Regions from separate parts of the Bacillus sp. 01N45 genome, predicted to be linked through region 2. Evidence: a T-box and tRNA genes for the amino acid it is inferred to sense, from the RefSeq annotation. Region 2 holds a T-box; the other holds one or more tRNA genes.
What was found. A T-box is a leader RNA that pairs with one kind of tRNA and senses whether it is charged. The one in region 2 lies ahead of ileS (isoleucine--tRNA ligase), so its partner is inferred to be a tRNA-Ile.

Region 1: it has a tRNA-Ile gene. The T-box ahead of ileS (isoleucine--tRNA ligase) is inferred to sense a tRNA for this amino acid. The anticodon was not compared.

Annotation. Positions count from the first base shown of each region.
Region 1 covers NZ_JBFTQW010000001.1:545,697-553,564, forward strand. The annotation lists gene AC1DMU_RS02890 (peptidoglycan D,D-transpeptidase FtsI family protein) at 1-1,817, opposite strand, end outside; gene AC1DMU_RS02895 (MFS transporter) at 1,927-3,204, opposite strand; gene sodA (superoxide dismutase [Mn]) at 3,320-3,931, opposite strand; tRNA gene AC1DMU_RS02905 (tRNA-Ile) at 4,153-4,226, opposite strand; gene AC1DMU_RS02910 (DUF1189 domain-containing protein) at 4,469-5,227, shown strand; gene yqfZ (protein YqfZ) at 5,299-5,664, shown strand; gene ispG (flavodoxin-dependent (E)-4-hydroxy-3-methylbut-2-enyl-diphosphate synthase) at 5,829-6,932, shown strand; gene AC1DMU_RS02925 (Fur family transcriptional regulator) at 7,012-7,425, opposite strand; gene AC1DMU_RS02930 (metal ABC transporter permease) at 7,439-7,868, opposite strand, start outside.
Region 2 covers NZ_JBFTQW010000008.1:240,958-248,825, forward strand. The annotation lists gene ileS (isoleucine--tRNA ligase) at 177-3,278, opposite strand; T-box leader at 3,333-3,571, opposite strand; gene AC1DMU_RS20025 (bacteriocin-processing peptidase family protein) at 3,671-7,868, opposite strand, start outside.

The DNA of each region.
Region 1 (7,868 bases), on a different contig from region 2:
GGTGCACCTGTAAAGTATTTCGTAGCTGTACCACCAGAATCGTTAAATACTTGTCTAAATCCTTCTTGAACACGTTTAATTTGTGATTCAGGCATATCAATACGATTTAGTACTTTCGGTTCCATTGAATGAACCACTTTTCCAACTTCGTCTGGTTTCACTGCCGGTTGACGAATTTCTTTCACAACTTGCGGCTGCATACGGTAACCACCATTTGCAATTGTTGAAACATATTGCGCTAATTGAAGTGGTGTATACGTATCATACTGTCCAATTGATAAATCTAATAAGAAACCTGGCTGAATTCCTTTACCTGTTTGGCCCGCTGATTCATTCGGTAAATCAATACCTGTTTTCACACCAAGTCCAAACTGTCCGAAATAATAACGCATCGTATCAAATGCTTTTTGTGGTATATCTAACGTACCACCTCTCACATATTGAACACCTGCGAGATTCATCGCCGTTTTAAACATATAAACGTTAGAAGACATTTTTAATGCTGTCAAATCATTAATAGATCCCATCGTCTTCCAAGAAGATTTTTTCGGCGTTCCTTTCAATACGATTGGTTCATCAAGTTGGTAGGAACCTGGTTGAATGGCATTTGTTTGATATCCTGTAAGTACCGTCGCACCTTTTACAGTTGATCCCATCGGATAAGAGCTTGTCATCGTTCCTAATGCGAAATCTTGCACTTTCGTTTCGCCATTTTCTTCCACTAACTGTTTCCCTGCCATAGATAAAACTTCACCATTTTTCGGATTCATCATTACAACAAATGCACGATCTAAAAGAGGTTGTCCCCCTTTATATCTCAATAAATTTTTAGTGATAATTTCTTCTACACGCTTTTGTAATTCCATATCAATTGTTAAATTCAGATTGTTACCACTTTGCCCTTTTGATACATTAATCGTTTCTAAAATATTACCGTTTTTATCTGTAATATTTCTCACTTCCGCTTTATTACCGTGCAAACTATCTTCATATTGCTGCTCAAGATAACTTTTCCCTACGCGGTCATTTCGATTATAATCACGAACAAGATAGTAATCTAGTCTTTCTCTCGGTAAACCTTCATCAGACGTTGACACCCCGCCAAGTACACTTCGGAATAAATCATCATAAATATACTTTCGATCCCAATCAACATTTGTATCTACACCCGGTAATGTTGCTAGATTTTCACTAATAATCGCGTATTCTTTTTCTGTAGCATCCTTTTTAATGACTTGTGGCGTCATCGCATATCCGCCGTCCATTTTGCTTTTAATCGCTAGCACTTCTAAATCTTTTGCGGATAATTGATTCACTTCTTCTTCTGTCACGCGATTTCGTTGACGCTCATCTACTTCTTTATCGTCAATTTTTTTATCTTTTAACTCTTGACGATCTTTATTCGTAATTTTTTCTTTAGCTTCCTCTTTGTGCGTAGCAAGCCAATAGTCTTTTTTATCGCGATCTGTTAATTTATCTGTCGGGACTTCAATCAAATCTGCTAACTTTTCCGCTGTTTCTAAGCGAGCCTCTGCAGTTGACCCTTTCATTTTTGTAAATGTAATCGTACGTACAGCTGCATTATCTACTACAGCTCGCCCATAACGGTCAAATATTTTCCCACGTGGTACAGGATTACTTATCGTCGAGTTCTCTTTCCTCTCCACTTCATTCTTATATTCCTCACCGCGAACAATTTGTACATATCCAAGCCTTACAATAACCGCGGAGAACATTAAAAACACGCAGAAAAACAGCACGTTTAACCGAAAAGGAACGTGAGTCTTTTTCTTTTGTTGTTTCTGCTTCTTGCTCATACAAACCCCCTCTACCAACAGCTATGTAATGTGAAAGGGACACCTTCATACAGGTGTCCTCACTGCTGTCTTACATCTTTTTCTATTCTAGCATAAAACAACCGAGAAGTTAACCTTCTGGTTCTGTTTGATTCTGCGCAGTCCCTTGCCTTACAACACTTGTTTTACTTGCATTTCCCTCATCATATTTGACATTTTTAACTGCAAAATAAATAAGGAAATGTCCTGCACCTAAAATACATAATAAGTAAGGTAAACTTTTTTCAGGCGGAAAGAATAATACAGCACATAAAAAACTTAAAATCGAACAAATTCTTCCTGCATTTAACCATAATTCCCGGACAACTACATACTCTACACGCCACTCTCTCGCATTTTTCGCTCTGCCAATTACATCATATGTCATGGACCCGTACGGAACGAGCAAAATAGGGTATGCAACCGCAATACACGCTGCATAAATAAGTAATTTTGCGTATGTAACGTCGAATATAACTAAAAATACGACAGCATATAAAATAATGCCTCCAAGCAAAATTGCTTTTTTCCGCCACTCTTTCTTTAACATACGAGTGACTAAGTAGTAACATACAAATGATACAGCAGAATTTACTAAGCTATATTTTCCTAAGGCGAGTTCGCTATCCGTCGCTAAATACACGTACACGGAAATCACAAAAATAAACGTTCCCTCTCTCAACCCTTGGAAAAAATGAGCACGTGTAATTCTTCCCCAATTTTTATCAATCTGCCGCTCTTTCAATACTTGTACAATTTCATACCGTCCTTCACATTCTCTCTTAGATACAAAAAAGCTTAAAATAACAGCAATTGCAAATAACACTAACGAAAGAAAGAATATGACCGTATAGCCGCTCCATTTTTCCATACGTGAAATTGTGTATCCAGCTGCTATCGGTCCAATCATGCCAGAGAAGGATGTAAGAAGTCCAAGAAACCCATTAAAGAAATCTCTTGTTTCTGGTTCTGTAATCTCAAATGTTAATAAGTTAAACGCGAGCCAGTAAAAACCATATCCGACTCCTAAAAGAGCCCCCATTAATAAAATATAGTGAGAAGCGCTTTTTCCCGCTACTAAAACAACGATAAAAAAAATAGCTAACGTGCCTACGCCTATTCGTAACAAGATTGAGCGATCAATACGCTTCGCTAATTTCCCACCTATAAGAAATGTGAGAGGCTGTAATACAACGCTGGCCAAATTATACAAGCCAAGATTCACATAATTTTGTGTTTGTTTCCATAAATAAATGTTAACAAACGTATTCGATAAAGAAATTGCGAGCGTGTATAAACCTCCAATAAGGAGCAACAACACTAAATCCCGATTCACTTCAACGTCACCAATTATATGTTTCCACTTCATACACAACTCTCCTTTACTTCATGTTCTAGTCTTCCAAAGACAAGCCCAATTATGTAAAAGGAAGCATAGAAAAAAGCTAGGAGCATTCTCCTAGCTTTTTCTATCGTTATTACAATTATTTTGCTTCTTGGTAACGTTTTTCAGCAGCGTTCCAATCTACAACGTTCCAGAATGCACCGATGTAGTCAGGACGACGGTTTTGGTAATTTAGGTAGTAAGCATGTTCCCAAACATCTAAACCTACAACTGGAGTTTTACCTTCAGTTAGAGGAGAATCTTGGTTTGGCGTGCTTGTTACTTCTAGCTCACCATTGTTTACTACTAACCAAGCCCAACCAGAACCGAAACGAGTTGCGCCAGCTTTTGCGAATTCTTCTTTGAATGCATCGAAGCTACCGAATTTCGCTTCAATTGCAGTTGCAAGTTCGCCTACTGGTTGTCCGCCGCCGTTTGGAGATAAGATTGTCCAGAAGAATGTATGGTTAGCATGTCCGCCACCATTGTTACGTACTGCTGTACGGATTGCTTCTGGTACTTCGTTTAAGTTTGCAACTAATTCTTCTACGCTTTTGTCAGCTAATTCTGCATGACCTTCTAAAGCAGCGTTTAAGTTTGTAATGTAAGTGTTATGATGTTTTGTATGATGGATGTTCATTGTTTCTTTGTCAAAGTGAGGCTCTAAAGCATCATACGCATAAGGTAAATTTGGTAATTCGTGTTTTGCCATTGTTATATTCCTCCCAGTTTATGTATTGCCACTTAAGTGACATACAACTTCATTCTACCCTAATTGCCATAGGGTGCAAACAAATAAATCACATTGTCTTGCTATCATTAACGTAGCAAAAATCCCACTTCTTTTCAATTAAAATGCTCATATATTCCGTAAAAAAAGCTCCCTTCTACAAGGAAGCTTCCCACTGACATAATAAACATGCGAAATGGATATGGACCCTGTAGGACTCGAACCTACGACCGGACGGTTATGAGCCGTCTGCTCTAACCAGCTGAGCTAAGGGTCCACAATTATGTATGTAACAACATATCAAATAAAGGAATTCCTATCGGATATATCCTTTAAGAAATGTAAGATAAATTTACCATATGGCAAAGAAAAGTGTCAATTGTATTTTTCTCATATAAAAGAAGAAAATTAATAAAAAGAAATTTAGTTATCTCCACTATATGTAAATATAATATATCTTGAGATTCTCTAGATTCCTACGTTACAATGATTTTATACATACATAAAGGAAGTGAATCTATGTCCATATTTACCCAATTAGCAAAAAGCGTATATTCGCCTAAAGATATGGCGTTATTCCGTTTTCAAAAAATCGGAAAAACCATTTTGTATATTATGCTACTTTGTCTAATCACTACTATTCCAAGAACATTCTTTTACGGCAGCTTTATTCAAGATAGTGTTACCATGGTAAATCAAGCAATTGAAAAAGATTTACCTGATTTTAAAATCGAAAACGGTGAACTAAAAGCAGATATTGAACAACCTATTCTAAAGGAAGAAGGAGATGCTCTTTTCGTATTTGATCCCAATACAACAGATATAGAAACATATCAAAACAAAACTGGTTTATTTATTTTAAAAGATAAAGTAGTTTCTATAGGAAATGGTCAAACACAAACATACTCCTATAATGATTTATTAGGGACATCTCTTGAGAAGAAAGACTTGCAAGATTTCATTTCTGTATTCGATAGTATTTATCCAATTTTACTAGCTGTTATCGGCGTGTTAGTATATCTATTCCAATTGTTTATTACTTTCTTAGGAATTACTTTACTTGCGTTTATAGGTTCTGCTATGAGCGGTCAACGTAAATTATCTTATAAGCAAGTATGGACGTTAACTGCATACAGCTACACAATTCCAACAATCTTCTTTATGATTATGGATCTATTCAAAATTGTTGTACCTGGTTCAACATTCATTTATATCGCAGTTGTTTTAATTGTTCTTTACTTAACGATTAAAGAAGTTCCAAAACCGAAAGAAAAATAAAAACGAAAAAATGCCTAAATAGGCATTTTTTTTTTGGACAAGCATATATTCCTAGCAAAGGAGTGAAGAATATGAAAAGATTAGGTATATTCTTATTCGTGCTTGTTCTTGGTTATATATTTTATTACGATATAAAAATCGGCACTTTACCGATGTTAAGTTCATATAAAAAAACAACCGCTGCCCAAACGATAAAGCAAGAAAATACAGATACAAAACAAAAGAAAGAGAACAAAGCAGAAAAAGAAACAGATGTAACTTATAAAACAATCGAAGTCAAAACAGGTGAGACAGTTCTTTCTATTACCGAACAAATCAATAAGAAAAAAATCCCTTCCATTGAAAAGGTAATTGATGACTTTAAACAACTAAACAAAAGTACATCTGCTACAAAAATACAAATTGGAAAGTCTTATAAATTCCCGTTATATCAATGAGCAATCACTTAATCCTTGTCAATTACATAAAGGCGCTGATACAATAGTAAAAGTGAAACCGAGCACTTCGGTTTCTATAGCCCTGTATCACGTATACTTTCATTGATATGAGGGACTAAATAAGAAACTTCTTTTATAAGGAGAGCGATCTATTCGTGAATGAAATGACTCATCGTACAAAAACACGTCCAGTTAAAGTCGGTAATTTAACAATTGGCGGTAATAATGAATTAATTATACAAAGTATGACAACAACAAAAACACATGATGTTGAAGCAACAGTTGCTGAAATTAAACGTTTAGAAGAAGCTGGCTGTCAAGTCGTCCGTGTTGCTGTTCCAGACGAACGCGCAGCAAATGCTATTGCTGATATTAAAAAACAAATCAACATTCCACTTGTTGCTGATATTCATTTTGATTATCGTCTTGCTTTAAAAGCAATTGAAGGTGGCATTGATAAAGTACGTATCAATCCAGGTAACATTGGTCGTCGCCATAAAGTAGAAGCTGTTGTAAATGCAGCAAAAGAACGCGGTATTCCAATCCGTATCGGTGTAAACGCAGGTTCATTAGAACGTCACATTTTAGAAAAGTACGGATACCCAACTGCAGATGGTATGGTCGAGAGCGCCCTACATCACATTAAAATTTTAGAGGATTTAGATTTCCACGATATTATCGTATCTATGAAAGCCTCTGATGTTAACTTAGCAATTGAAGCATATGAAAAAGCTGCTCGTGCTTTTGATTACCCATTACATTTAGGTATTACAGAATCCGGAACATTATTTGCCGGAACTGTAAAAAGTGCCGCTGGTCTTGGCGCAATCTTAAATAAAGGCATCGGAAATACACTACGCATTTCATTAAGTGCTGACCCAGTTGAAGAAGTAAAAGTTGCGCGTGAACTATTAAAGTCATTCGGTCTTGCATCTAATGCAGCAACACTTATTTCTTGTCCAACTTGTGGTCGTATTGAAATTGATTTAATTAGCATCGCTAACGAGGTGGAAGAATACATCTCTACACTAAAAGTACCAATTAAAGTTGCAGTACTTGGTTGCGCTGTAAACGGTCCTGGTGAAGCTCGTGAAGCTGATATCGGTATTGCCGGTGCACGTGGAGAAGGATTATTATTCCGTAAAGGGCAAGTTGTTCGTAAAGTACCAGAAGAAATAATGGTAGAAGAACTGAAAAAAGAAATTGATGTAATTGCTGCTGAAATGGCTGCTGAACGAGAAAAAGAAAAAGAAACACAAGAACAATAAAAAGAAGGTTGCCACAATATTTGTGGGCAACCTTCTTTTTTACGTAAAAAAGCTCGTCAGTTATGTAACCGACGAGTTCTTATTTTGCACATTTTGGACAACGGCCATATATTTCAAACTTATGACCGGTTACTTCATAACCGTTAAAATCTTTATTCATAAAATCCATCGGGCAGGAAGTAATCTCTTTCGTTCCCCCGCAATCTAAACAAATAAAATGATGATGATGTTCCATAATAGAACATGTAAAACGAAAATGTTTTTCACCATTTAATTCCGTTTGTTCTAAAACACCGATTTCAGCAAACACCGTTAAGTTACGATAAATCGTATCAAAGCTAAGACCTGGATAATCATCCTTCATATGCTCTAAAACGTCTTTCGCCGTTAAATAACGATTGTGAGCTGCAAATAACCTGAGCATTTCTTCCCTTTTCCCCGTATGTTTGTATCCTTTATCTTTCATTAGGCGTAAAGCTTCTGTTAGATTCATATCTATCCCTACTTTATGCAGTTTTTTTCTTTTTCCATAAAATCGCACCAATTAAAATAAGAACTGCTATCATAACAATTGTACCACCTGGTGCTAGATCAAGTTGATATGAAGCAAACATTCCACCAATTACTGCAATTTCACCAAATAAAATGGAAAAGAAAATTGTTTGTTTAAATCCATTCGCAATACGAATACTTGCTGCAACTGGTAACGTCATTAATGATGATACGAGAAGAACCCCTACTACACGCATTGATACTGCAATAACAAGAGCAACCAATATAATGAAAATAAAGTGAATCCACTTTGCACTCAAACCGGTTGATACAGCATATTCCTCATCAAACGATAGTAAAAATAACTCTTTGTATAATAAAGTGATCGTTACAATAACAACAATTGCTACAATGCCGATGATTATTAAATCCGTACTTGTTACA
Region 2 (7,868 bases):
TTTATGTATAAAATGAGAAAAATACTGTAGAAATATATTTCTACAGTATTTTATTTAGTGCGCTATGAAGAAAGACATTTACTAGAGGACCTATCGAACGGATTATGAGGAAGTTAGCCGGATAAATTTCCATCATACAAAAAGGAAGTTGGAATGATTCCAACTTCCTTTTTTCTTTAATGAGCCGCGCTTAATTTAATTCGAACTTTCGCTTCACCTAAAGATAGTTCATCGTCTTCATTCGTTAAGTGATCAAATGTAAATTGCTTAACGAGTAAATTTTCTTCCAATAAATCTTTATGGTTCGTTAATGTTCGTTGTAGCTCTTCCTCTGTATCAAGAATAACATCTACTCGTAAATTAACCGGTAAATTTAACTGCTTACGATATTCTTGAACCGCTCGAATAAATTCACGCGCCACTCCTTCTTGTAACAACTCTTCTGTTACATTCGTATCTAACATAACTGTATATTGTCCGTTAGTCGTATTAGAGAACCCTGATTTCGCAACTTTCTCTACTACTACATCTTCAGCCGTTACAACTACTTCTTCTCCTGGTGCAGTTTCGTAAACTGCTCTTTCTGTAGATACAAAGTGTTGTACTTCTTCTTTTGATAATTGTTTTAACCATCCATTTATTGCATTCACATTTTTACCAAACTTCGGCCCAGCTGTTTTAAAGTTCAACTTTAATTGATAGGACGTGTATTTCGTTTCATCGAGTTCAACATGAAACGCTTTGACATTTAGCTCATCCATGACGATATCACGATAAGATTCCCAATCCATATCATTTTCATTATGCGCTAGTAATACAAGTTCCGCTAACGGCTGTTTTACTTTTAAAGAATGTTGATTACGGTTACTTCTTCCTAGTTCAACAACTTGTAAAACAGCATCCATTTCCGCTTCTAGTCTCGGCTGAAGTAGTGATTCATTTACAACTGGATAATCCTCTAAATGAACGCTACTTCCAGTTAAATTTAAATGAATATCTTCAGCGACAAACGGTGTAAATGGTGCAATTAATTTACTAATTGTCACAAGCACTTCATGAAGTGTCTCATACGCAGCTGCTTTTTCAGCATTCATACCAGATTCCCAGAAACGATTACGTGATCGTCTTACATACCAGTTACTTACTTCATCTACAAGCGCCGCGATTTCACGAGCTGCATTCGTAAATTGATAATCATCAAGTGCTGTTCTCACTTTTTTCGTTGTGCTATGCAATCTTGATAATACCCATTCATCCAATTTCGTCCGCTTTGCGTCATACGTTTCTTTCGGATTATACTCATCTAAATTTGCATATAAAACGTAGAAGCTATACACATTGACTAATGTATCTACAAATTTAGACTTTGCTTCCAGTACTGTTCTTTCCGAGAAACGTTTCGCATTCCACGGAGCACTGTCAACGAGTAGCGCCCATCTTAATGCATCTGCACCAAACTGATTTACTAAATCAACTGGATCTAGTGCATTCCCTTTACTTTTAGACATTTTCTGTCCTTCTTCGTCTAATACATGCCCTAGTGATAACACTCGTTTATAAGGCACTTTTCCTGTATATAGTGCTGATACTGCTAATAAACTATAAAACCATCCACGCGTTTGATCAATGCCTTCTGCAATAACATCCGCTGGAAACTGTTCTTCAAATAACTCTTTATTTTCAAATGGATAATGATATTGCGCAAATGGCATGGAACCACTATCAAACCAAACATCAATTACTTCTGGTGTACGATTCATTGTACTTCCGCATTTTTCACAGCAAACTTGCACTTCATCTACATATGGCTTATGCAATTCCAAATCTTCCGGTGTTTCTTTTGTACTATGCTTTCTTAAATCAGCAATGCTTTTCGGTGCGAATTGATGATCGCAACTTTCACATTCCCATACGTTTAATGGTGTTCCCCAATATCTATTTCGGCTAATATTCCAGTCCACCATATTTTCTAAAAACTTACCAAAGCGTCCATGTTTCATATGATCTGGATACCAAGTAACAGAATCGTTATTTTGCAAAAATGTATCTTTAATTGCAGTTGTTCGGATTAACCAACTCTCTCCTGCATAATAAAGAAGTGGTGAATCACAACGCCAGCAATGTGGGTAGCTATGTTCATACTTTTCTTTATGATATAGTAAGCCTTCCTTCGCTAAATGACGAACAATATCCACGTCACAATCTTTTACAAATTTCCCTTTCAAAAATGGTACTGCTTCTGTATACTCACCTTTCTCATCTACAACATGCAAGAATGACAATCCTTCACTTTGAACGACTCTATAATCGTCCTCCCCATATGCTGGAGCGATATGAACGAGTCCTGTACCACTATCTGCCGTGACAAAATCTGCTGCGATAACGTGATAGCCATTTGTAACTTCTTTCATTGGAAATGGCGGCATATAAGATGTGTTTACTAATTCTTCACCTTTATGAACAGATAATACTTCATAGTCTTCTTTTAATACATCTTGTACACGTTCTTTCGCAACAATGTATACATGACCTTCTTGTTTCGCTTTCACGTATTCCATATTTGGATGTACAGCGAGCGCAACATTTGCTGGAAGTGTCCAAGGTGTTGTTGTCCACCCTAGGAAATATTCATTTTCACTATCTTTCACTTGAAACTTAACTGTTGCACTTAAGTCTTTTACTGTTTTATACCCTTGTGCAACCTCATGTGAACTTAGTGAAGTTTGACAACTTGGGCAGTATGGTGAGACTCTATGCCCTTTGTACAATAATCCTTTTTCATGAATCGTCCCTAAAATATGCCATACACTTTCGATATATGGATTCTCTAGCGTAACGTATGGATCATCCATATCTACCCAATAACCGATGCTTTCAGTGAATTCACGCCACTGCTTCTCATATGTGAATACACTCTCTTTACACTTCTGAATAAATGGCTCAATTCCATACTCTTCAATTTCATGTTTACCAGAAATACCGAGTTGCTTCTCAACACCTAATTCTACAGGTAAACCGTGTGTATCCCATCCCGCTTTTCGTAGCACTTTATAACCAGCCATCGTTTTATATCTCGCTACTACATCTTTAATTGTCCGTCCAAGTGCATGTCCGACGTGTGGTAAACCGTTCGCCGTTGGTGGTCCTTCATAAAATACGAAAGACTGTGCGCCTTCTCGATTCTGAATTGATTGCTCGAAAATACTTTGCTCGTTCCACTGCTTACGAATACGTGTTTCTCTCCCTACAGCTGACTCTTTTACATCTACTTTCTTCATCTACAATCACTCCTTTTGAATATTTTAAAGCACACAAAAAACCCGTCCCCATGAAGTAGGGACGGGTTTAACCGCGTTACCACCCTAATTCTATTAGCTCTTCGCTAATAGCACTTAGCAACGTACTATCATACGTGTTCTTTGTAACGGTAGACATCCGTCCGGGCTTACTTATTTCAGCCTCGGCTCCTCGGAGATGATTTTCAAATAACGTCTGCACACCGGCTTTCAGCTATACACCGGCTCTCTGGGGAACAATTCATTATTTTACTCGTTCTCGTCTTCAGATTTGTATACTTTATTAAAAGCTATTTTATGCCATTGGGCAATAAATTGTCAACTAATTCTAAATATATATTTAATTATACCCTTTTTTCACAATTCCTATACAATTATTTCTTAAATTCTTGTATTCCAGCTAAATCTTCATCTTCTTCAATAAGCTCAGCAAAGAATCCTGATTCATCCTCACGAAGAACAATTTCAAGCTCTTGCTTCGCCTCTTCAATTCTATTTAACTGTGCTAAATAACAAGCGCGATCGTATCTTGCTAACAAATCACTCGCATCTATTGTTAATACATCATTTGTTATTTTTTCTGCCTTTAGTGTTTGTCCGGCACCATGATACGAAGATGCTAAAGAAAGAAGAATTGCTGCTTCATTTGGATGATGTATAGAAGCATTTTCTAATACATGAATTGCCTCTTCAAACCTTTCTTGACTTTGATACATTTCTCCTAAAGCAAGAAACGCTCTACTTACAAACGGTGTTTGCTCCGTTAATTGTAAGGTAATCTTTTCTGCTTTTCTTTCTTCTCCTATTTTAAAGAATACTTGTGCTTGTAAAAGAAGCGTATCATAATCATCTGGTAACTCTCGAACCATTTGCTTCGTTAATTCTGAAGCATCCCGTAACATATCTTCTTCCTCACACGCCATGAAAAGATTTACAAGTTGCTTCGCTATATCGTAATCCCATTTATTTTCTAACGATGTTTGCAATACATCTATCGCCTCTTTATACATCGCCACATTCTCGTAAAATAGTGAAAATCGCTGCGCTGCCATACTATTTTTTTGATTTAACTTTAACGAAATTTCATACAAATCAATGATTGTAGTAATAATCGAAATTTCTTTCGCACGGTTTTTCATACGATAAAAAGCTCTCGTAATTATGGATTTTTTCGGCTGTTCATTTTGTTGACGTTCAATCCATCTTTCCGTCACCGCAGATGCAGCATACATAAATGCCATACTTCTTTCTGCCTTCTTCACCTTTAATGTATGAAGAAACTCTCGTATGTTAGACAATTTCTTATGTTGTTCTATCGCTTTTACATACACATCAAATATTCGTTCATTATTTGCATCTTTTTGTATAACTTTCATTGCAATTTCAATTGCTTTTGCATTTCTTTTTTTCACTAACACTTTGGCATAATGATATAGAACTTCTATATGCTCACTATCTAATTGAAGTGCCTCTTCAATCTGTGCTTGTTCTTTATCTATTTCATCCATCGCTCCATACACATATGCAATCGCATCTAATCGCCATATTTCAGGTGCTTCGTCCGCTAATTGTTCTAGTTCTGTCAGTAACTCTTCCTGAAAACTCATTTCTACTGAAAGCTGTGCCAAATATTCCATATTAATATGCATCGGCTCTTCTTTCATAGCCTGAACCATATGACTTTGTTCTTTAGAACGATTTTCTTCTTTTTCATATATTTCTGCAAGCTGTAAATGCACACCTACGAAATTCTCATCAAGCTCTAAACATGTTTCATACGCTTGTTTTGCTTCCGTCAATTGCCCTAATGCCATAAGTATTTCACCAATTCGGTAATACGGTAATGCCGTTTCCTTTTGTTCTATCGCCTTATTATACCTTTTCATCGCTTGGCCGTACTGCCCAATAGATTCATATAAAATACCTGTATAACAACCGTATTCGCTTATTTCTTTTCTTTCTTTGTGTAACGTTCTTAAGAACGCTATACCTCTTTGTACAAATACCGTTCCTTTAATTCGATTCACATATTCATCTAACGCACTTGCCACATTATATTCACTCTGCTTTATACCACTCTCTAACTTAGACAAAGCTAATTTAAACCCTTCTTCATTTCCACCAAGTTCAATCTCAGCATCCCATAGAACCATTCCCGCATTCATAAGAAAATCTTGGCTCTTTTCAATTTGTTTTTCAATACCGAGAATATATTGTTTCGCTTCCTTGTATTGTTCTTTCGCCATATAAACTTGCGTAAGTCCAAAGTGAGAATAAACATCATCATGATTTTCTTCTAAAGCACGATTATACAATGTTTCTGCTTCTTCCAGACTATCATTTTGAAAATGATAGTCACCGAGTTTTACGTATAGAGGTGCCTTATCGTCACAATTCTCAATACCTTTTAATAAAATTTCTTTCGTACTTTCCTCATCCTTCAAATCAGACTCGTATATTTCCGAAAGTTTCGTATAGATGTAGGGTGCATTACTATCCAAATAAATCGCTACTTTAAGCCCTTTTATCGCTAAATGTAATTTCCCTAAATGATGCGCACATCTCGCGCGCTCATACCATACATGTGCCTCATATTTATTCTCTCTTAATAGGTCATTAAAAATTTCATACGCTTCTTCATATCTTTCCAAATCTATTAATATTAATCCGTGATTCGTTAAAGTGAATCTTTCTGGACTACGTTCTAAAGCAACTTGAGAAAACTGCAACGCCTTTTCCGATTGATCGATATACATGTATGATAGAGCGAGAAAACTCCAAGCAATCGGCTGATCTGCGTCTAATTGTAATGATGAACGAAAACTTGAAATCGCTTCTATATAACTTTCCTGTTCAAAAGCATATCTTCCGTTTATTAAATGATATAAAGCACGATTATTTTTCTTCTCAACACTTGTCAGCATTTGCCCGGCTTTTTCTAATTCTTGAAGGCGAATAAAGCACTGCGCACCATGCAATTTAACAAAATCTGAGTTCGGAAACTTCTCCATTAACTTTTCAATACAACATATAATAAACTCATTATCTACTTCAACATCTAAATGCTTAACTGTATATAACCACGTATTCGGATTATCACTCGTCTCTTTTAAAAATTGTACTAAGTTATGAATCCCCTCTTTATCATGTTCATCTAGATGATCCGTAAGAGAAAAAATAGATTTAAAATAATGATTTTCTTCTTCATTTAAAAATGCTAATTGCTCCTTCTTTTCTTTCGGAACAAACGTAATCGCTAAACAACCTGTGTAACGATATTTTTCTTGTAACTTACTATATTCCACAATAACTGGTTCTATAAAGTTCGGATCTTGAACATAAAAAGCTTGTAACGTATCATCATATCCAGATAGCACTTGTACATGTGAAGCATGCTCAATATCTATACTTAATAAAACAGGAATCCCTTCATCCAGTAGTCTCTTATAATTTTCCTCATTCCCTTTAAAATAACGATATTCATAACCTAATTCTTCTAAATAAGAAACAGTATCTGAAAACTTTGAGCCTGTCATATCAAAAATAAACTCTGCTATTTCATCTTGTGTACGTTTTTCTCCCCATAACTGCAACATCATTTCTAAACTTGTCGGAACACAATAATTATCCTTTTGTACAATAGGAACTATCGGTAAATGCACCTTTTTTCCATCTGGATTTTTTTCTAAATTATGATATAAAGACTCTTTTAAACTTTTTTCTTCTTTTAATAACTGTTGTAAATCTACAAGTTTATTCATTTTGTAAAGCGCTTCTGCACGTAAATGTACAAAGTAAGCTTTATACACATGATAAGGAAGCTGATTATTTATGTTATCTATTACCGCTAACATTTCTTCATACTTCCTTAAATCTAATAAATATTTTACCTTTTCAAAATGAAAATATGGTACTTGCGGGAACTTTACAATCGCATCATCAATTAGCTGTAATGCACGTTTTTGTTCTCCTTGATTCGCATATAATTGTGATAATAAATAGGTAGATAGCTCTTCACAATCTTTATGCTGCATGCCGGCTATAAATTGTTCTTCTGCTTTCTCCCATTCACCTGTATGCATATAGACGTAGCCCCATTTATCAAATACGGCACGTGAACTGTACTCCTCTGCCTTTTGCATATAGATTAGGGCTTCTTCATTTCGTTTCATTTCCAACAAACATCGTACTAACGTAAAATATGTTTTCGCTAAAAGATCAGCTTCTATTTCTTCTTTAATTACCTCTTCTAATGAGTCTTTTAACAACTGTTCTACTTCAAGTATTTTCCGCTCATCAATTAACTCATCACAATATAAAGAGAGCGTTCTCATATTTGGGAATTTTTTGTAGGCGTAGCGAATGAGGAATGAACTGTATTGGTGCATAAGCCCTTCATCAGTAAGACGTATTAATATGTCAAACTCCTTATGTGAAGGAACACTAGCAAGCCAACTCTTCAAATAAGATAAAGTATTCTTTTCTTTTATATATGAAATTTCATTATTTATTTCCTGTAATCCATCTATAAATCTCTTGTCTTTCAAACAAGCATCTAACTGCTTAAAATCT